2 regions of the Lichenicola sp. genome follow, and region 2 is predicted to be linked to the other one. Evidence: riboswitches for the same ligand, from Rfam matches in the RefSeq annotation. Region 2 holds a riboswitch; the other holds the start of a gene.

Region 1 (5,765 bases), 310 kb from region 2:
TGACGCGCTACAGCCGGTTTTCGGCGTTTCTTCTTTTGATTTAGCAAGACAAAATTATCCTCGGTTTCATCTCGGTCCATCTGTAAAAGCGTATACAATCCCAATACAAGAAGCGTTTCATGATGCTTTATTTCCAGAACTTGCGGATCACAGCCAGCTTGTGCTTTTTGGAAACTCTCAACCGAAGACTCCAGGTAATACGATTCGAAAAGTTTACCTTTGCCGTGCCCCCGCGCTAATGGAGGATCCAGGAGCAGTAATAATTTTCTACAAGGGAAAATCCGTAATGAGGCCATCACAGGCCGTCACGGCAGTTGGCATCTTTGAAGACATGACACTCGCCTACTCAACAGAGCATCTTAGGCAGTTAGCCGGCGGTCGCTCTGTCTATAGTGAGGTGCAATTGAAACTTCTGGACGCGCGTCCAGAATCGCCTGTAAAAGTCATAAACTTTCTGCTCGCTAGGCACATTGTGCCTGCAGTGACACTGCAAGACTTACGGCGGGACAAGATCCTTTCTGCGCACCCGCAGGCAATAGCTTCTCTTGACGTAGCTAAAACACGAGAGGTGCTGAAACGCGGCTGTATGGGGTTTGAGGTGTGACATGAGCTTAATAGTCTTGGTAGGAATTTCGGGCGTTGGCAAATCCACGTTTCTCGACATCGTGTCTAAGAAGGTCGATTTCCATCATTTTGTTGCCAGCAAGATCATCAGGGATGAGCTCGTGCGACAAGGTGAGGGCGACTTATCTTCGGAAGAACTGCGGCTCGGCGCCATACTCGATAATCAGAGATTACTAGCTAATGGCTTTCTTCACGAGGCCGCTGGGACAACTCTTCCGATCATTCTGGATGGCCACGTGCTCATCGACGGAAAAGACGGTATAGTTCCGATCCCTGCTGAGACATTCCGTCGGATCGGCGCGAAGCATATGGTTTTTCTGCAAGACGAGCCGGATAGGATCAGACTTCGTCGATCGCGCGACGAGATCCGTTCGCGACCCGCACGGACGGTCGAGCAATTGGAGGATCAGCAAGATTACGCGATCAAGACCGCGGCAGTTATTTGCCGGTCGTTGTCGATAGACATGCTGCTTCTTACACCGGCTATGCCAGAGGTGCTGGAACGCTTGCTTCATATGTCGTAGTCATATTATCAGCGACGATCGCTCTCGACGCAGCCAGTTAAAGCCTAACAGGCAATTAGTTAGCGCACGACCGTCAAGGACCTGTTCGGCCTTCCGGGCTCGGCAGAACCAACGTGCATCCGCACACGTTCCAGACCGCTAGCCAGAAACCAGCCCAAACCGCGCCACCACCCGCCCTTCATGCACCACCGTCTCCACCCACATCGCCTGGGGACGCACCCACAGGGAGCCGTCGGCTTCGGCGCGGTAGAGGACCAGCCACTCTTCGGTCTCGCTGTGGCGGGCCAGGCCGGTCACCGTGTAGAAACCGCCCTTGTAGTGCCGGTAGAGGCCAGGCTCAGGCTGCGTTGGCTGCATCGTTTCGCCCTCTCGTCGCATTTCCGGGATCCGTTTATGTTGGGACGGATCGCACTCCGGCGACGCGCCACCAGGAAGTCCACATGATCCGCCGCCTGCCGCTCCTGCTGCCCCTGATGCTGCCGCTGGCACTCGCCATCCCCGCCAACGCGGCACACCACCGCCCGTCGCATGGGCCGGGTGCGGCGCCGGTCATCCTCACCCAGCAGACCGGCAGCGCGCTCGACCGGGCGGCGCGGCTGCTGAACGACCAGGACATCGCCGGCGCGGTCAAGCGCGGCGAGCAGCCGGTGGTGCTGATCGGCTCGGCACCGCTCTCCACCCACCACGGCGACACCGCCCTGTTTGTCCAGGTGCAGTCGGCGAGCCTGTGCGGGTCGGCCGGCTGCTCGACGTCGGTCTATCTCAAGCAGGGCGCCGAGTGGGTGAAGGTGCTGGATTCCGTCAGCGGGCCGATCAAGGTGCTGCCCACCAGCCGCGGCGGCATGCACGACCTCGTGGTCGGCGACAAGGATCGCTGGGTCTGGGCCGGCACCGGATACCAGGACACCCTGCCCGCCGAACCGATCGGCAACCTGAAGCGCTCGGTCGAACGCCACCAGGAACGCGCCCGCGCCCACGCAGCTGCCGCAGCGGCGGCACCTGGCGGTCAGTGATCGCCAGGGATCAGCGCGGGGGGAAGGGAGTGCCGTGGAGCGGATGGAGGGAATCGAACCCTCGTATGCAGCTTGGGAAGCTGCCGTTCTACCATTGAACTACACCCGCCCGGATCGCCGTCGCGGTGGCACTGTCTCCGGGATTATAAGTCGGCCTCCGTCGGTTCGCAACGGCGGCCAGGGGGCGCAATGACGGTCGGGGCGGGCTTCGCGTCAGTGTTGACGGGGGCGGGGCGGGGCTCCTAGAACTTGGGACTGATCGCGGTCATCCGGGGTCCCTCGTGATTTGTCCGGCCGGCTTGCGGCGAGGTGAAACAAGCGCGCTAAAGAGGCTCAGGCGGTGGCTCGCGCGATGCGGCCCGTCTCGGCAGCCACGGCTCGGGCATCCACCACCTCCCGGAAGCGCGGGCCCGCCCGTGTTCTTCGATCGATCGGGGACGCCGAGATGAACGACCAGCCTGACGACCACGCCGCCGCATATAGGCCCGCCACCCTGCTGGTGCATGCCGGCACCGAGCGCACCCCGTATGGCGAGACCAGCGAGGCGATGTTCCTCACCTCCGGCTTCGTGTACGACGACGCCGAGCAGGCCGAAGCGACCTTCCTCGGCCAGGCCACGCACTACCAGTACAGCCGCTTCGGCAACCCGACCGTCGCCATGTTCGAGCGCCGAATGGCGATGCTGGAAGGGGCCGAGGCCTGCCGCGCCACCGCCACCGGCATGGCCGCGGTCAGCTCGGCGCTGCTCAGCCACCTGAAGGCGGGCGACCGCATCGTGGCCGCGCGGGCGCTGTTCGGCTCGTGCTACTGGATCGTCGCCACGCTGCTGCCGCGCTACGGCATCGAGAGCGTGTTCGTCGATGGCGGCGACCTGGCGGCCTGGGCCGAGGCGCTGTCGGTGCCGACGGCGTGCGTGCTGCTCGAAACACCGTCGAACCCGATGCTCGACATCGTCGACATGCGGGCGGTGTGCGACATGGCGCACCAGGCGGGCGCCGTCGTGGTCGTCGATAACGTGTTTGCGACGCCGCTGCTGCAGAAGCCGCTCGAGTTCGGCGCCGACGTGGTGGTGTATTCCTGCACCAAGCATATCGACGGCCAGGGCCGCGTGCTCGGCGGAGCGGTGCTCGGCCGCAAGGCGTGGATCGAGGAGACGCTGCAGCCGTTCATCCGCAACACCGGGCCGGCGATGTCGCCGTTCAACGCGTGGGTGCTGCTTAAGGGACTGGAGACGCTGGCGTTGCGGGTGAATGCCATGACCCGCAATGCGGAGACGGTGGCGGACTTCCTGGCGAGCGCGCCGGGGGTGTCGCGGGTGTGGTATCCGGGTCGGGCGGACCATCCGCAGGCCGAGCTGGCGATGCGGCAGATGACCGATGGCGGCACGCTGGTGACGTTCGAGGTGGAGGGCGGCAAGGAGGCTGCGTTCCGGCTGATGAACGCGCTGCGGCTGATCGCGGTGTCGAACAACCTGGGCGACAGCCGGTCGATGGTGACGCACCCGGCGACCACCACCCATATGAAGATCGGTGCCGAGGCGCGCGCCCTGCTGGGCATCACCGACGGGGCGATCCGGCTGTCGGTCGGGCTCGAGGACGTGCGCGACCTGACGGATGATCTTTCGCGCGGTCTGGCGTTGCTGTCGGCAGGCGGGCATGCGGATGTGGTCCAGCCGGGGCGCCAGGCAGCGGAATGAAGGGTCGGCCGTCATGAAGGACAAGGGACGCGTGCCGGTGCATGTGGCGATGGACACCGACCTCGGGTCGGGCGATGGCCCCGGTGGTGGCGGCGACTACTCGAGCGTCACCCGCGACATCAAGGTAAGCGTGCGGTCGTTCTATCTCGAGGACCAGTCGCAGCCGGAGGATCGCCAGTACCTCTGGGCGTACCGGATCCGCATCGAGAATCACGGGGCCGAGAATGTCAGGCTGCTGCGTCGGACCTGGCTGATCACCGACGCGGCCGGACGGGTGCAGCACGTTCAGGGCGAGGGTGTGGTCGGCGAGCAGCCGCAGCTCGATCCGGGGGAGGCGTTCGAATACACATCGGGCACGCCGCTGGAGACGCCGTCTGGATTCATGTCCGGCGCCTACCACATGATCGCCACCGTATCGGGGGAGCGCTTCGACGTGGCGATCCCGCCATTCAGCCTGGACAGCCCGCACCAGCCGGGCATCGTCCACTAGTCACAGGAGCGCGGGCGACCGTCGCATGGACAAGCTCATCGACATCCTGGAGGACGGCATTCTCGGCGAGGCCGGTGCGTCCGAGCTCGCCGCGGCGCGGCCGAGCCAGGAGGAGGCGGAGGCGGCAGTTCGCACGCTGCTGCGCTGGGCCGGCGAGGATCCCACCCGGGAGGGCCTGCTCGATACACCACGGCGGGTGGTGCGTTCGTACAACGAGTTCTTCCAGGGTTACTCGGACGACCCAGTCGCGATGCTGGCCCGCACCTTCGAGGAGGTCGAGGATTACGACGAGATCGTGCTGCTGCGCGATATCCGGTTCGAGAGCCATTGCGAGCACCACATGGTGCCGATCATCGGCCGCGCGCATGTGGCCTACCTGCCGGCGCGGCGTGTGGTTGGGATCAGCAAGCTGGCGCGCGTGGTCGATGTGTATGCCAGGCGGCTGCAGATCCAGGAGCGGCTGACGGCGCAGATCGCCAACACCATCAACGACGTGCTGCAGCCGCATGGCGTGGCGGTGATCCTCGAGGCGGGGCATCAGTGCATGACTACGCGTGGCGTGCATCGTCCGGGCGTGTCGATGGTCACCAGCCGGATGCTGGGCGTCTTCCGCGACAACTCCGACACGCGGAAGGAGCTGCTGGCGATGCTGAGCCGGCCGTCCGCCGCCAGCCCCTTCGATTGAGAGGGCGCTCGATCATGCGCTACGGCGGTCATCCGATGCGGCTTTGCTGCGCGACGGTGCTTACAGAGCCACACGGGCGGCGCTGAGGGGCGTCTCTGACTCGCCGTAGCATAGTCTCGAACGGTCTCGCTTCGTGGGCCGACAAGAACAAACCAAGGAGGAAATGGTCATGACGGAATTGGCGGATCTTGGGGTTACCGGGCTCGCAACGATGGGGGCGAACCTGGCGCGGAATGCGGCGCGCAACGGGTTCCGGGTCGCAGTGCATAACCGCACCCAGGCAAAAACCGACGCGCTGCTCGAGGAGCATGGGTCGGAGGGTGCGTTCGTCGGATCGACGACCTCGGCGGACTTCATCTCCAAGCTGGCGAAGCCGCGCGTCGTGCTGATCATGGTCAAGGCGGGTCAGCCGACCGACGCGGTGATCGACGAGCTGCTGCCGCTGATGGAGAAGGGCGACATCCTGGTCGATGGCGGCAACGCTTTGTTCGAGGATACCAGGCGCCGCGAGAAGAAGGTGTCCGAGGCCGGGCTGCATTATGTCGGCATGGGCGTGTCCGGCGGCGAGGAGGGCGCGCTGCTCGGGCCATCGATGATGCCGGGCGGCCGCAAGGAAGCCTGGGATCGGGTCGCGCCGATCTTCACGAAAATGGCGGTGTCGGTCGACGGCACGCCGTGCTGCGCGCTGATGGGTCCGGACGGCGCCGGCCACTACGTCAAGATGGTGCATAAC
Region 2 (5,765 bases):
CGACGCGGACCACGAGGCCGCCGAGCAGCGCCGCATCCACACGCTCGCGGATGTCGACCCGGCCGTAGCCGGCTTCGGTCAGGCGGGCGCGCAGCTGGATGCGCTGCAGGTCGGTCAGCGGGGAGGCGCTCGACACCTCGGCGCTGATGATGCCGCGGCGGCTGGCGACCAGGGCGGCGAAGGCGGCCACGATGCCACGCAGGTCGGAGAGGCGGCGGTTGTTGGCCACCACGCCGACGAAGTGCTGCAGGATCTCGCCGAACCCCTGTGCCACCATCACCGCCAGGATCGCGTTGCGGCCCTGGGCGACGTCGAGCACCGGATTGGCGAGCAGCGACCGCAGCTCGGCGCTGCCGTCGATCAGCCGGCCGAGCGCGTCTGCCTGGTCGACCACGGCGTCGAGGTCGTGGCGCTCATCGGCAAGATCGTACAGCGCGGTTGCGTAACGGCCGGCCGCGCCGGAGGGACGCCGGGCGATCGGAGACGTTGTGGTGCCGTCCGAAGTCACTCTGGCTCGTCCCTTCCATCGTCGGCTTGCAATTATCTGCGGATTTTTGCCCGCCTCGACCGTTGCCCGGCGTCTAGCATGGGGCATATGACCACGCAACACGATGACCAGCCTGGCTCCGCGGCCGACCCGACCTCCTCACGCGGGCGTGCGCCGCTGCTGCTGACGGCGACGTTGGCCGAGCCTGTCCAGGCCCTGTTCCAGACCCTCCGAAACCAGCATTTTCCGGCCGATCGCAATGTGGTGCCGGTGCATGTTTCGTTGTTCCACCACCTCCCGGGCGAGGCCCGCGCCCCGATCGTACGGCGGCTGCAGGCGCTTGCGCTGGGCGACCTCCCGGAGCGCCCGGTGGTGCGTGTTGAGGCGCCGTTCCCGCTCGGTCGCGGCGTCGCGTTCCGGTTGCAGGCACCGGTGCTGCAGAGGATCCGGGCAGAGCTGGCCCGGGATTGGGCGGCCTGGCTGACACCACAGGACGCCCAGGGGTGGCGGCCGCACGTGACGGTACAGAATAAGGTGGAACCGCCGACCGCGCGGGCACTGCTCGATCAGCTGGCGCGCGGATTCGTGCCGTTCGAGACCGAGGCGGCCAGCCTGCAGCTCTGGCGCTATCTCGACGGCCCGTGGGAGCTGCTGGACACGTTCGCGCTGAAGCAGAGGGTGCCTGGGTAGCACCCTCAGGAATATTCAGGCCGGCGGTGGCAGGCGCTCGATCGTCATCTTGCCGAACTGCGCGAGCACCGCCGCGCGGTCCGGCAGGTTCGGGCCATGCTGAGCGAGCTTGGCCGCCGCGAACGACAGTGCCAGGCGTGCCACCCGTTCCGGCTCTGCCTTTTCCGACAACGCCGCCACCAGCCCCGCCACCAGCGCATCGCCGGCACCGACCGTGCTCGCGACATTCAGAATCGGTGGCCGGCCGAGCAGGACGTGGCGCTCGCTCACGAACAGCGCGCCCTCGGCGCCGCGCGACACCACTACCAGGCCGATCCCCTGGCGGCACAGCCGGTGTGCCGCCCGGACCATGTCGCCGAGGTCGGCAAACCGGCCACCCGCCCAGGCTTCGAGCTCCTGCTGGTTCGGCTTCACCGCCCACGGCATTGATTCGGGCGGCGAGGCCATGGCGTCCCGGAAGGCGCGGCCGCCGGCATCGAGGATCGCGCGAGCGCCCTGCCGGTTCAGCCCGGTGAGGATCTCGCGGTAGGTGCTGGGCGCCAGGCCCGGCGGCAGGCTGCCCGACAGCACGACGATCGAGCCTGGCACGACATCGGCTGCCAGCATCGCGCGGAACTGGTCCAGCTCGGTCTGCTCGGGGGTCAGGCCGGCCGGGTTGATGTCGGTGATGTCGCCCGTGGTGTCGTCCAGCAGCTTGATGTTGGTGCGGGTGTGGCCGGGGATCCGCACGAAGCGGTCGATGATCGCCTTGGCGGCGAAGAAGCTCTCGAAGGTCGGCGCATTATCGGCACCCAGCAGGCCGGTCGCGATGATCTGCGGTTCGTGCGACTGGCGCCAGTCGGAGAGACAGCCGGCCACGTTGATACCCTTGCCCCCGGCGGCCCACGCGGCGTCCGAGGCCCGGTGCACTGTGCCGGGGATCAGCTCCTTGAGCCGCATGGTCAGGTCGATCGCTGGGTTCAGCGTGACGGTGACGATGCCAGGCGTCGACGCGGGCTGGGTGGTCATCGGTTGGCGTCCTTTCCGGATACTGCCGGGCTGGTTCGTAGCCTCGCAGCCTACAGCCCGGACCGGAAGGGGCCACGACATGAAAGGCTGCTCATGCCCCCACCTTCATGCCGGCCACCTTCATGCCCGCCACCTCATGCCAGGCCGAGTGCCGCCCGGACCGCGATGCGGCGCAGCGCCTCCCGGGCGTCGCCGGCGCAGGCACGGGCGAGCAGCACCATCACGTGGCCACCATGATCGGGCAGCACACGATACAGGTGCGTCCAGGTCTCGCCCCCTGCCCGATGCAGCACCAGGTGCCAGGCCGCGGGGCGCGCACGGCCGAGATGGTCGGTCAGCGCGCTGGAGCAGACATACTCGGTCTCGTCACCGGCCCCGACGAAGAGCGGACGACGCAGCCGGTCATCGGCGCTGACGACGCCGGGCATGGTCGTGTCGGTACTGGTCGGGCTGGTCCGGGAAGTTTCAGCCTTGGTCGGCACGTCCAGCAGCACTATCCAACTCCGTCCGTCGGAGCCGGCTGGCCGTCGTCATGGATCGCGTGCGGCCCGCCTCGTGAGGCAGATGTCCCGTGGTTTGCCGGAAACGGCCGCATCTCCCTGACGGGACGCCACCTTGCCCGGGGAGGCAGGTTGGCGTTGGGGGCCAACCCAACTCCTGATGCGGGCGGGACGCTAGCGGCGCTGCAACTCGGGTGCAAGTCGCTTGACGCTCATCCGCACATGCCGTCCCCTCGAAACTCCCTTGTGGTCCAGGAACCCGTCTCGATGACCAACACGATCCGGTGTCGCCTCGCCTTGCTGATGGGGCTGCTGTCGGCGACGGCGCTGTCGACCGGAACCGCCCTCGCCCAGGGTGCCGCGCCCGCGGTGCCGCCGACGCTGATGCGATTCCCGAACTCGCATGGCGACCGGATCGTGTTCGTGGCGCACGGCAATCTGTGGACGGTGTCGAAGTCGGGTGGCACGGCGCAGCGGCTCACTGCCGATCCGGGCCAGGACCTGATGCCGCGCTATTCGCCGGACGGGCAGTGGATCGCCTTCACCGCCAGCTACCAGGGCAACCAGGACGTCTATGTGATCCCGGCCGGCGGCGGCGTGGCCCGGCGGCTGACCTTCCACTCCGACGTGGTGGCCAAGGCGCCGACCCGCTGGGGTCCGGACAACATGGTCGTCACCTGGACGCCGGACTCCAAGAACATCGTGTTCATGTCGCGCCGGATGGACTGGAATCCGTCGGTGCACCGGGTGTTCCAGGTGCCGGTCGCAGGCGGATTGCCGACGCCGCTGCCGCTCGATCGTGCCGGGCTGCTGACCTACGGGCCGGACGGCCACAGCATCGCCTACACCCGCATCTTCCGCGATTTCCGCACCTGGAAACGCTATGACGGCGGCCGTGCGCCGGACGTCTATACGTACGACTTCAACAGCAAGCAGCTCGTGCGCATCACCGACTTCAAGGGCAACGACACCTCGCCGATGTGGTACGGGCGGAAGATCTATTTCCTGTCCGACCGGGATGCGGCGCGGCGCGCCAACATCTGGGTCTATGACCTGGATAGCAAGCAGTTCACCCAGGTCACCCACTTCACCAATTACGACGTGGATTTTCCGTCGCTCGGCGTGAGTGCAGGGGCTGCCGCCACCATCACCTTCCAGCAGGGCGGCAAGCTGTGGTCGATCGACCTGCCGAGCCAGCAGTTGCACGAGGTCACGGTCAGCGTGCCGGATGACGGAACCCGGACGCAGACGCGTTGGACCAAGGTGGCCGACGCGATCCGCGCCACCGACACGTCGCAGAATGTCGACTACGCGCTGTCCCCGAACGGCGCGCGGGCGGCGTTCTCGGCACGCGGCGACCTCTTCACGGTGCCGGCGGAGCATGGCGCGATCCGCGATCTCACCAACACCAGCAACGCCGACGAGGACCACCCGGCCTGGTCGCCGGACGGCCGCACGATCGCCTACACCACCGACATCGGCGGCAGCCAACAGATCGCCGTGCGACCCGCGGTCCCCGGCCAGCCGATGACGCAGGCGACCGGCCAGAGCCCGGGCCAGACTGCCGGCATGCCCGCGGCTGGCGAGCGGCTCATCACCCACTTCAGGACGGGGTTCTATTACACGCCGGTATGGTCGCCGGACGGACGCACGCTGGCGGTGCCGGACGGCAACCATAATCTCTGGCTGGTCACCACCGACGGCAGCGAGCCCAGGCTGGTGGCGTCCAACACATACAACGAGATCCATGACGCGGCGTTCTCGCCGGACGGCAAGTGGCTCGCCTTCAGCACGCAGCGACCGAACCAGATGCAGGCGATCCATCTCTACGAGATCGCCGTGGGCCAGGACACGATCGTCAGCTCGCCGATGAACAGCGATTTCGATCCGTCATTCTCGCCGGATGGCAAGCTGCTACTGTTCGTGTCGAGCCGCCACGAGTTGCCGACTTTCTCCGATGACGAGCAGAATGTCGCCGCGCTGAAATCCAATGGCATCTACGCGGCGACCCTTTCCGCAACTGCAGCGTCGCCGTTCGCGCCGCAATCGGATGAGGGCATTGTCGACACCATTGCGACGCCGGCCGCTCCGCCAGCCCACGCGGCGCCTGGTCACACCACGAGCGCCCATGCTGATGCGGCGAAGGGCGACGCGAAACCATGGCAGCCGGGACTTTCGGCGCCGATCCATATCGATTTCGACGGCCTGATGCAGCGCGCCGTGCCTGTCCCGATCGAGCCCGCCGACATTACCGCAATGGATACGCGCGGCAGCCGGATCTTCTACCAGACACAATCGCCGCCATTGATCGAGGGCAACCTGCCCGGCGAGAAATCCGCCCTGCACGTGTACGACCTGACCACGCGCAAGGATGCGATCGTGGTCGAGGGGCTCGACAACTACGCGCTCTCCGCCGACGGGACCAAGGTCCTGTACAAGCAGGACAAGGAGTGGCACGTCATCGAGGCGAAGCCCGGTCACAGCAACGACAAGACCCTGGCACTCGACGCCATGCGCGCACGGATCGAGCCGACCCAGGAGTGGGCCGAGATGTTCGAGAACGCCTGGCGGCTGGATCGGGACCTGTTCTACAGCGCGGTGATGAACGGAAACGATTGGCAAGCGGTGCACGACAAGTACGTGAAGCTGCTGCCGCTGGTTGGCACGCGAGAGGACCTGAACTACCTGATCGGCCAGATCCAGGGCGAGATCGGCAACTCGCACACCTATGTTGGCGGCGGCGACGACGGCAACCCGACCGACGCGGTGAGCACGCCGCTGCTCGGCGTCGATTATGCGCTCGACAGTGCCAGCGGACGCTACCGGTTTGCGAAAATCTATCCCGGCGACAACACCCGCAAGCGCTATCGCAGCCCGCTCACCGAGCCCGGCGTCAATGTGCATGAGGGCGATTATCTGCTCGCGGTGAACGGCCAGCAGCTGAAGGCGCCTGCGGACCCGGAAAGCCTGTTCGTGGGACTGCAAGGTCCGGTGACGCTGACGGTCTCGGCATCCGCCACGGCAACGCCCCGCGACGTGACGGTGGATCCGATCCCGAACGAGCTGGCAGTGCGAGAGCA

What was found. A riboswitch is a leader RNA that binds a small molecule or an ion and turns the genes downstream of it on or off. The one in region 2 is predicted to bind S-adenosylmethionine.
Region 1: it holds a riboswitch for S-adenosylmethionine, as region 2 does, so the genes downstream of both, metZ (O-succinylhomoserine sulfhydrylase) here and ACOEQ2_RS10350 (hypothetical protein) in region 2, are expected to answer to the same signal.

What each region holds. Positions count from the first base shown of each region.
Region 1 is NZ_OZ240671.1:2,579,021-2,584,785, forward strand. It holds gene ACOEQ2_RS11635 (hypothetical protein) at 1-604, shown strand, start outside; gene ACOEQ2_RS11640 (ATP-binding protein) at 606-1,148, shown strand; gene ACOEQ2_RS11645 (DUF1653 domain-containing protein) at 1,287-1,526, opposite strand; gene ACOEQ2_RS11650 (hypothetical protein) at 1,589-2,161, shown strand; tRNA gene ACOEQ2_RS11655 (tRNA-Gly) at 2,197-2,270, opposite strand; SAM riboswitch at 2,430-2,509, shown strand; gene metZ (O-succinylhomoserine sulfhydrylase) at 2,607-3,857, shown strand; gene apaG (Co2+/Mg2+ efflux protein ApaG) at 3,907-4,347, shown strand; gene folE (GTP cyclohydrolase I FolE) at 4,373-5,032, shown strand; gene gndA (NADP-dependent phosphogluconate dehydrogenase) at 5,202-5,765, shown strand, end outside.
Region 2 is NZ_OZ240671.1:2,269,438-2,275,202, reverse strand. It holds gene atpH (ATP synthase F1 subunit delta) at 1-508, opposite strand, end outside; gene ACOEQ2_RS10360 (2'-5' RNA ligase family protein) at 596-1,177, shown strand; gene ACOEQ2_RS10355 (1-phosphofructokinase family hexose kinase) at 1,193-2,185, opposite strand; gene ACOEQ2_RS10350 (hypothetical protein) at 2,320-2,679, opposite strand; SAM-I-IV-variant riboswitch at 2,748-2,854, opposite strand; gene ACOEQ2_RS10345 (S41 family peptidase) at 2,953-5,765, shown strand, end outside.